3 regions of the Faecalibacterium sp. i21-0019-B1 genome follow, and region 2 is predicted to be linked to each of the others. Evidence: predicted binding sites of a transcription regulator. Region 2 holds the regulator's gene; each other region holds the start of a gene.

Region 1 (3,277 bases), 760 kb from region 2:
CCGCTGTCCGGTGCCATCACGCAGGGCGATACCGTAGGCCCCATTTCTGCCCTGTTTGAAGCAGGCATGTCCAACGAGCTGTTTCCCCTGCTGCTTTTCATCGGCATTGGTGCTATGATCGACTTTGGCCCCCTGCTGGAAAAACCGTGGCTCATGCTCTTTGGTGCCGCAGCGCAGTTTGGTATTTTCTTCACCCTGTTTCTGGCAGGCTTCTTCTTTGATTTGAAGGATGCTGCTTCCATCGCTGTCATTGGTGCAGCGGACGGTCCCACCGCCATTTTTGTAGCTAACACCCTCAACTCCCAGTACCTTGGTGCCATCATGGTGGCAGCGTACAGTTACATGGCTCTGGTGCCCATCGTGCAGCCGCCGGTCATTAAACTGCTGACCACTCAGAAGGACCGCCGCATCCGGATGCCCTATGAAAAGGGCAATGTCAGCCAGCTGACGAAGATTCTGTTCCCCATTGTTGTAACCATCATTGCCGGTATGGTAGCTCCTGCCAGTGTAGCTCTAGTTGGTTTTCTGATGTTCGGCAACCTGCTGCGGGAGTGCGGCGTACTGAACGCCCTCAGCGAAACCGCGCAGAATGTGCTGGCAAACCTCATCACCATCGTGCTGGGCCTGACCGTGGCCGGACAGATGACCGCTGACAAGTTTGTCCGGCCCGATACCCTGCTCATCCTTGCACTGGGTCTGGTAGCCTTCGTTTTTGATACCGCAGGCGGCGTGCTGTTTGCAAAGCTGCTGAACCTGTTCCTGCCCGAAGGCAAAAAACTGAACCCGATGATCGGTGCAGCCGGCATCTCCGCCTTCCCCATGAGCGGCCGTGTGGTCAACAAGATGGGATTGGAAGAAGATAACCAGAATTTCCTGCTGATGTACTCCATCAGCGTCAACGTTTCGGGGCAGATCGCATCCGTCATTGCAGGCGGCCTAATTCTGACCCTGATGGCTTAACGGAGGTACACTTATGCTTCATCTTTCTTCGTGGATGACCACCCTGCCCATGATGCTCATCGGCATGGTCGGCATTCTTCTCGTCATTGGTGTCATTGTTCTGGCTGTGATGCTGCTCAACCGGCTGACAAATCGGAAATAATTCACCCCATCAAGTAGAAACGAATTTACGGCGAAATATCGATATAAATATGATGCACAGGCCTTCTAAAGCTGTGATTTTGTGACAACTTGGTGTCACTTCAATAAAGAACCCGCTTTCACTTCAATTTGATGTTGAAAGCGGGTTCTTTTCGCTTTTATGCGTGTTTGACGGCGGTTTCAAAAAGATTGACTGCTGCGCCCTCTTGCGTGTCGGTGTTGTGGGTACCACGCTTTTTCACTTCCGAAAAGATGTCAGAATACAAAAACCCCCGAAGAGCTTTTTACGGTTCTCCGGGGGCTGGTTCTATGCGCCGGTGTTCCTCACACCGATGCACAAACGTTACTCGATTTCAATGAGATTGGGATTCGCAGGCAGAGCCTTCTGCTGCTGCGGTGCGGGCAGCACGATGTGCAGGATGCCATCCTCGAACTTTGCGTGGATGTCCTCCTTCTTCACGGCATCACCCACATAGAAGCTGCGGGCACAGGTACCGGAGAAGGTCTCACGGCGCAGATAACGGCCATTGTTGTCCTTCTCGTCATTGGAGTGGTTGCGGACGGCCTGAATGGTCAGGTAGCCGTCGCTCAGCTCCATCTGAACGTCTTCCTTCTTGCAACCGGGCAGGTCAACAGCCACATCATAGTTGCCATCGGCGGTCTGCTTCACATCGGTTTTCATCATGTTTGCGCCGCGCTTGCCGAAGGTCTCACGCTCTTCACGATTCATTGCACGCTCCAGCGCACCGTCGTTCCAGAACGGATCAAAGAAATCATCGAACAGATTTTCATGGAAAACAGCAGGCATAAACATAAAACAACCCTCCAATCCCGGCGTTCGGGTCGGGCATAAAATCAAGATCGTGCATCAGAAGCGGAGTCTTCCCGGGAGCCTTGCGGTTCCCTCATGCCCCTTTCTCCTGAGCACGCCACTGTTATAACACTGTTTATTAGCAGTGTCAATAGTAGAGCGCTAAAATTCATAAAAGAATAATACTTTTATAATATTTCATGCAATTCTCGGCAAAATCGTTTGCACTGGATTCAATTTTTTCTTCTCCAATCGTAGTCTTTCGCTGTGACAGAACGGATGCAAGCCGTTTCTTCAGAACCAGGCGATCCATTGCCCGCGTAAACAATGCAGTTATCAAAAAGTCTCTCTGTCCTTGCAGCGTCTTGCGTTCTGCCGGTCCACCCGCTATAATAATGTGGAAACCGAGATGAAAAGAGCGTGATATTGTGGAAGAGACCGAGATCAGTCATTTTCTCCACATTCTGGTCCGAATGGGCGAAGCTTTACAAAACAGTGGCGCAGAAGTATTCCGCGTTGAGGACACTTTGAACCGGATCGCAATCGCCTATGGGGCAGAAGATGTGAATGTATTCGTGATCACATCCAGCATCGTGGTCACGCTTACCATGCCCTCGCTGCCGCCGCAGACCGAGACCCGCCGCCTGCGTCACGCTGCCAGCAATGACCTGCTGACATTGGAAAAGCTCAATGCGCTCAGCCGCCGTATCTGCACAGCACCTCCTTCCATAGAAGAGTTTCAGCGCCAACTGAATGCCATTCTGGCACAGCATCCGGACCCAAGACTGCATCTTGCCGGCAGTGTGTTGGCTGCTTCCAGTTTTGCCATCTTCTTTGGTGGAAATCTCTGGGACGGCCTGCTGGCCGGCGGCATTGCCGTTCTGATTTGCTGGATGGAGCGCTATCTCTCGCCTTTTTGTATGAATGGCGTAGAATTTCAGTTTATAGCATCATTTCTCAGCGGTGTCTCCACTCTGCTGCTCTGCCGCTTTGGGATGCAGTTTCATGCCGATAAAGTTCTGATTGGTATCATCATGCTGCTGATTCCCGGCATCATGCTGACAAATTCCATCCGGGACATCTTACTTGGGGACATTATTTCCGGCTCTCTTCGGCTGGTGGAAGCCATTCTGATGGCCGCCACCCTTGCACTCGGCATGATGGCCGCCATCTGGTTGATGGGAGGAATTTCCGCATGATACAGGTTTTTTCGCAGTTGCTCAGTGCTGCCCTTGGTTCGGTCGGTTTCGGACTGATTTTCAATCTGAACCGGCGCTACTTACCCGCCGCCGGTGTAGGCGGACTTCTGGCATGGCTGGCTTATCTTCTTGCCGCCAACACCCTGCACAGCGTCTTTCTTGCCAA
Region 2 (3,277 bases):
CTGCTGCCTTGGCACGGATGCCAGCCAGCGCTTTGCGGGGCTTTGCGCACTGCAGGGCGGTCAGGCAGGGGTACAGCGGCTCCACCCTGCCGCCGCACTGGGCGGCGAACCGGGTGCCAAAGCCGTCGGTGCCGAACTGCGGCCCTGCCTCGCCGCCCATGGCGCAGATGACGGCATCGGCGCGCAGGGTCTCGGTGCTGCCCTCTGCCGTCTCGAACTGCACGGCGTAGCCGCTGCGGCTCTGGCTCAGGGTGCGCACGGTGCAGCCGGTGCGCAGCTGCACATGGTGCTGTGCAAGGTGATGCTCCAGCAGGGCCAGCACGTCCGCCGCCTGATTGGAGTACGGATACACCCGGCCCGCTTCGTCGGTGCGGGTATAAAGCCCCAGCGCACGGAACCAGCGCAGCGGGTCGGCGGTATTTACGGCATCCAGCAGCGGACGAAGTGCTGCCGGGTCGGCAGTGAAATACAGCTCCGGCGCAATGCCGGTGTTATCCAGATTGCAACGGCCATTGCCGGTGGCAAGCAGCTTTTTGCCCGGCTTCGGGTTGCGCTCCAGCACAATGACCTGTGCAGCGGGGGCACTTTGTGCCGCCGCAAGCGCGGCTGCAAGACCGGCGGCACCGCCGCCCAGAATGAGGATGTTCGGCATCCGGACACCTGCCTTTCTCAGTAGAATTTTAGGATCTGTCTTCATAAGCGGGGTGCTGTGCTTATGAAAACGGCTTTTTGTATCATTGTAGCAGAACCCTGCCGGAAACGCAACGAAGAGGCAGCTTTCCGTGCAGGTCTTTTTGCGCGGGGGCAGCAGGTATAAATGGCCCGGCCTGACAGATACTAGTGCTGCAGGCATTTTTAAGGAAACGGAGGAGCAAAAACATGAAAGCAACAGGAATCGTGCGCCGCATCGACGAACTGGGCCGGGTGGTGATCCCCAAGGAAATCCGCCGCACCCAGCGCATCCGCCGCGGCGACCCGCTGGAGATCTTCACCACGGGCGACGGCGAGGTGATCTTTAAAAAGTATTCGCCCATTGGCGAGATGAACGCAGTAGCGGCCCAGTATACCGAGGTGCTCAGCAAAAGCTTTGCGCTGACCGCACTGGTGGCCGACCGCGACCGCATCCTTACGGTGAGCGGCTCCGGCCGGCGGGAGCTGGCCGACCGCAGCATCAGCCAGCCGCTGGAAAAGCTGATGGATGGCCGCAGGCTGTACCAGAGCGAGGGCATTGCCGAAAAGTGCATCCTGCCCTGCGAAGGCTCGCCCCGAGCAGTGCTGTGCGCCGCACCCATCATTGCGGCGGGCGATGTGACCGGCGTGGTGGCCCTGCTGACCGAAGACCGCACGGCCACGCCGGATGCCGCCCAGCTCAAGGCCGTGAATGTGGCGGCGGCATTTCTGGCAAGGCAGATGGAAGAGTAAAGAACATGCCGGAGCGCTTTCCTTACAATAAGGAGGGCGCTTTCTTCGTTTATGACAGAATTATGAATCTTTTAAAACATTTTTCCAAGGGGCTTGACAGCACCGGAAAATTGGCTATAATGGTCTTAGCACTCAGGAACAAGGAGTGCTAAACAAACAAAGCGAACGCAAAAAGGAGGCAGGCGCTATGACGATGGATGCACGCAAGCAGCGAGTCTTGCAGGCGATCGTGGCGCTGTATGGTCTCGAAGGCGAGCCCGTTGGCAGCAGCGTGCTGGCAAACTACTTTGACATGGCAGTTTCCAGCGCAACGCTTCGCAATGAGATGGCGGCGCTGACAAAGCTGGGTCTGCTGGAGCAGCCCCACACCAGCGCGGGCCGTGTGCCCAGCGCCAAGGGCTACCGTTACTACCTTGATAATCTGCTGACCGACGATCAGCCGCTGGATCGTGTGAGCCGCGCCCGTGTGGATGCGGTGTTCGCAAGCCTCGACCATGAGCCGGAAAAGCTGGCCGCAGGTGCCGCCAAGGCGCTGGCCGCCATCAGCGGCTGCACCGCCGCCATCAGCACCCCTTGTGCCGAAGACCTGTGCATCGCCCACTATGAAGTGGTTCAGGTGGGCCGCAGCGCAGCGGCTGTGCTGGCCGTTACCACGGCCGGTTACGTTCGTACCCGTGTGGCACGGGTGCGCACCGGTCTTTCCCGCGAGAATGCGGCAGCACTTGCCGCACTGCTCAACCGCAACCTTACCTTTGTAGCGCCGGTGGATCTTTCCACCCGGCTGCTGGCAGAGCTGTGCAGCCAGATCGACCCGGAGCTGGTGCCCGTTATCAGTGCAGCGGCTGCCATCCTGCAGGATTCCGTCAAGCCCCACGTATTTCTGGGCGGCGAGCAGTATCTGCTGGACTGGCCCCAGCTGGACGGCAAGGTGGGCGACATCCTCACACTGCTGAACGACGAGGAGCAGGCCGCTGGCCTGATCGCACCTCCGGCAGAACGCAGTGAGAGCGTGCTGCTGGGCGAAGATCTGGAACCGCAGATCCCGGGCCTGTGCATCGTGAGCGACCGGTATCTGGTGGGCGGAGGCCTGTGGGGCTCCATTGCATTGATCGGCCCCACCCGGATGCCCTTCCAGAAGCTGATGCCGCTGCTGCATTACTTTGCAGACCAGCTGGGCGAGGGCATGAGCGGCAAACGAAAAGACACCCCGCAGGCTGCCGCACCCCGGCGGACTGTGATCTATAAGGAGGATCTGGAATGAGCGAAGAAACCAAAAAGACGGCTCCGGCTCAAGAAGCGGAGCAGCCCGAAACGGCTCCCGAGGAAAAGGCCCAGCAGGCAGCACCCGAACAGGAACCTGCTGCTGAAGCTGCCGACCCGAAGGATGACAAGAAGAAGGATGGCGGCTGGTTCAACAAGAAGGCCCGTGAGCTGGAAGCCGTAAAGGCAAAGCTGGATGCTGCCGAAGCCAACGCTGCACAGGCCAAAGACCAGCTGCTGCGCATGGCAGCGGAGTACGAGAACTACCGCAAGCGCTCCACCCGCGAAGCCGACCAGAAGTTCAACGATGGCATTTCCTTTGCGGTGAACCAGATCATTCCCATTCTGGATACGCTGGAGATGGCAGCCAACGCCCCCACCACCGACGAGAACTACAAAAAGGGCGTGACCATGACGCTGGACAAGGCCGCCAAGGCGCTGGATGCTCTCCATGTGGAGGAGATCGAGGCGCTGGGCAAGCCCTTTGACCCCAACTTCATGAATGCAGTGCAGCAGATCCCCGCCCCGGACGGACAGGAGAGCGGCACCGTCATCACGGTCTACCAGAAGGGCTACAAGCTGGGCGATAAGATCG
Region 3 (3,277 bases), 1.4 Mb from region 2:
TGCGTACAGCAGAGCACTGTACTTCTTGAGCTTGTCGGTGTCACCGGCCTCCTGTGCGGCCTTGAGCACGGCAAACACGGGGTGGTTGACATTCAGTTCCAGAACCTTATCGCTCTTTACGCCTTCGCTGCCGGGCTGCTTGGACAGCACTTTTTCCATCTCAATGGACAGCGGGCCGTCAGCACTCAGGCACACAGGGTGATTCTTCAGGCGGGTAGAGACCTTGACCTCTTTCACCTTGCCGTCCAGAGCGTCCTTCATGGCATCGAACAGGTTCTTGTTCTCAGCGGTAGCGTCCTCGGCGGCCTTCTTCTCTTCCTCGGTCTCAAGGCCCAGATCACCGCTGTTGACATTCTTGAACTCCACGGTGCCGTCCTTGCCTTCGGCATCCTTGCGGGGATAGGTGCGCAGGATCTGCAGGCAGAACTCATCCACATCCTCGGTCAGCAGCAGGACGTCATAGCCCTTATCCATGACCAGCTCAGCGGCGGGCAGCTTTGCCAGACGGTCGGTAGAATCACCGGCAGCAAAGTAGATATACTTCTGCTCAGCGGGCATCTTGTCTACATACTCCTGCAGAGTGACCATCTTCTGCTCCTTGGCAGACCAGAACAGCAGCAGGTCGCGCAGCAGCTCGGCGTGCATGCCGTAGTCGGAGTAAGCACCGAACTTGATCTGACGGCCGAACTCTTTCCAGAATTCCTCGTACTTCTCGCGGTCATTGGCCAGCATGGCGTGCAGATCGTTCTTGATCTTTTTTTCCAGAGCGTTGTGGATCAGCTTGAGCTGGTTGTCCTTCTGCAGCATCTCGCGGCTGATGTTCAGGCTCAGATCCTGACTGTCCACAATGCCCTTGACGAAGCTGAAGTAATCGGGCAGCAGGTCGGCGCACTTCTCCATAATGAGCACGCCGGATGCGTACAGGGCCAGACCCTTTTCATAATCCTTGGTGTAGAAGTCGTAGGGACGGTGGCTGGGTACGAACAGCAGGGCATTATAATTTGCAGTGCCCTCGGTGCGGCTGACGATGACGCGGGCGGGGTCGGTATAATCGCCAAACTTTTCCTTATAGAAGTTCGCGTACTCCTCGTCGGTCACTTCGCTCTTCTGCTTTTTCCAGATGGGCACCATGCTGTTCAGAGTTTCCAGCTCGGTGTAAGTCTCCCATTCGGGCTTATAGTCCTCCGGCTTAGGATCGGGTTCCGGCTTCTGGCGCTCGTGCTGGCGCTCCATCTGGATGGGATAGCGCACATAGTCGCTGTACTTCTTCACGATGGCCACGATGCCGTACTCATCGAGGAAGTTGTCGTAGTGGTCCGTCTCAGTATCCGGCTTGATGTGCAGGATGATCTGGGTGCCTGCGGTATCCTTCTGGGCGGGGGTCATTTCGTAGCCGTCCACACCGGAGGACTCCCACTGCCATGCTTCGTCCGAGCCATAAGCCTTGGAAATGACGGTGACTTTATCGGCTACCATGAAGGAGGAGTAGAAGCCGACACCAAACTGGCCGATGATATCGATGTTCTCGTCCTTGTTGTCCTTCTTGAAATCCAGAGAACCGGAGTGAGCAATGGTGCCCAGATTCTGCTCAAGTTCCTCTTTGGTCATGCCGATGCCGTTATCCTCAATGGTCAGGATGCGGTTCTCCTTATCGCGGGTGATGAGGATGCGGAAATCGCCCTTGTTCATGCCCACAGAAGGATCGGTCAGGCTCTTATAATAGAGCTTATCGATGGCATCCGATGCGTTGGAGATCAGCTCGCGCAGGAAAATTTCCTTATTGGTGTAGATGGAGTTGATCATCATATCCATCAGCTTTTTGCTTTCAGCCTGAAATTCTTTCTTAGCCATAATGCAAAACCTCTTTTTATCTGTATTCGGCACCAAGCACTCGGAATAGGATATTACTTTTGAATACTTAGCACTCGTAACTTTCGAGTGCTAATATACACCGACAAAAAGCAAAAATCAAGGGCTTTCATAAAAAGTTTAAAAAATGGTTCGTTTTGTGCTATAATGAACCGCAAAGGATGCTGTAAAAGGAGGAAATATCATGCAGCTGAAACAGCTGGAACTGGCCGGCGGTGGGACACTGACCGTTTATCTGCGTGATTGCTGTGAGCGGATGCCGAATGTGCTTGACCGGCCATTGGTGCTGGTGGTGCCCGGCGGCGGCTATACCCATGTGAGTGCCCGTGAGGGCGACCCGGTGGCGCTGCAGTTTGCGGCGGCGGGGTACCACACCGCTGTGCTGGACTACGCCATCTGCGAAAAGGCAAAGGACTACATGCCGCTGCGCCAGCTGGCCGAGGCTATTGGTCTTGTGCGGCAGCACGCGGCCCAGTGGCATATCCTGCCGGAAAAAATTGCTGTGTGCGGCTTTTCAGCGGGCGGCCACCTGGCCCTTTCCGGTGCTGTGCTGGACATTCCCGGCGAAGCGGCCCAGCCCCGGCCCAATGCGGTCATTCTGGGCTATCCGGTGGTCACGGCAGGGCAGTATGCCCACCGCGGCAGCTTTGTGCAGCTGGCGGGCAGCGCCGACCCGGCGGCACAGCAGGTGTTCGGGCTGGAGGATAAGATCACGCCGCAGACGCCGCCGGTGTTCGTATGGACCACCATGGAGGATGCCACCGTTCCGGTGGAGAACACCCTGATGCTGGTGAACGCTCTGCACCGGGCGGGCGTGCCCTGCGAGGCGCATCTGTTTGAAAAGGGGGTGCACGGTACCAGCATCAGCACAGCAGAGGTGGACCAACCCAGCCGCCGCCGGCATCACTGGGTGGAACTGGCAGTGGAATGGCTGGGAGACACTTTTGCCTTTTCCGTCTGTTAAGTCTGGATATATTTGAACGAACCTACAAAAAATTCACAATTAAACTGTTGACTTGCATAAGCCTTTGACGTATACTGGTCAGCAGGGACAAACTAAAGGAAGAAGGAAATACCTATGGTTATGGACCCGACCCTGCCGCGCATCTCTGTGCGCGACCTGATGATGCAGGCTTTTCTCACCGGATGGGAGCTTTCGGACAAGACAGTTTCGCAGGACGAATACCTGCAAAGCTCCATTCAGGTGATCGAAATGCTGCAGGTGGAACCGGAAAACCTTTATGCCGAAGAAGGCCTTGGCCTGCCGGACGGCGAAGAAGTGGATCATCTGGACGACTGGCTGCGTGCCGACGGCCAGTGGCTGTACTACGGTGTAGAGGAAGAAAATTTCTTCCTGATCCAGTGGTACCCGGACGAAGCTGCCGCAAAGGCAAAACTGGCCCAGCTG

Evidence for each region. The regulator HrcA, encoded in region 2, represses chaperone genes, less so after heat shock. The targets are predictions, from matches to a motif close to TGTTAGCACTCNNNNNNNNNGAGTGCTAACA.
Region 1: ACGHP1_RS04965 (Hsp20/alpha crystallin family protein) is a predicted target of HrcA. The motif match lies at 2,050-2,080, and genes of this name have one in related genera.
Region 3: htpG (molecular chaperone HtpG) is a predicted target of HrcA. The motif match lies at 1,917-1,947, and genes of this name have one in related genera.

The regions. Positions count from the first base shown of each region.
Region 1 covers NZ_AP031425.1:1,003,222-1,006,498, reverse strand. Annotated here, with positions in the region: gene ACGHP1_RS04975 (sodium ion-translocating decarboxylase subunit beta) at 1-960, shown strand, start outside; gene ACGHP1_RS04970 (OadG-related small transporter subunit) at 974-1,102, shown strand; gene ACGHP1_RS04965 (Hsp20/alpha crystallin family protein) at 1,445-1,915, opposite strand; gene ACGHP1_RS04960 (threonine/serine exporter family protein) at 2,341-3,111, shown strand; gene ACGHP1_RS04955 (threonine/serine exporter family protein) at 3,108-3,277, shown strand, end outside.
Region 2 covers NZ_AP031425.1:241,589-244,865, forward strand. Annotated here, with positions in the region: gene ACGHP1_RS01145 (aminoacetone oxidase family FAD-binding enzyme) at 1-652, opposite strand, end outside; gene ACGHP1_RS01150 (stage V sporulation T C-terminal domain-containing protein) at 880-1,422, shown strand; gene hrcA (heat-inducible transcriptional repressor HrcA) at 1,610-2,683, shown strand; gene ACGHP1_RS01160 (nucleotide exchange factor GrpE) at 2,680-3,277, shown strand, end outside.
Region 3 covers NZ_AP031425.1:1,878,749-1,882,025, reverse strand. Annotated here, with positions in the region: gene htpG (molecular chaperone HtpG) at 1-1,851, opposite strand, end outside; gene ACGHP1_RS09445 (alpha/beta hydrolase) at 2,054-2,833, shown strand; gene ACGHP1_RS09440 (hypothetical protein) at 2,948-3,277, shown strand, end outside.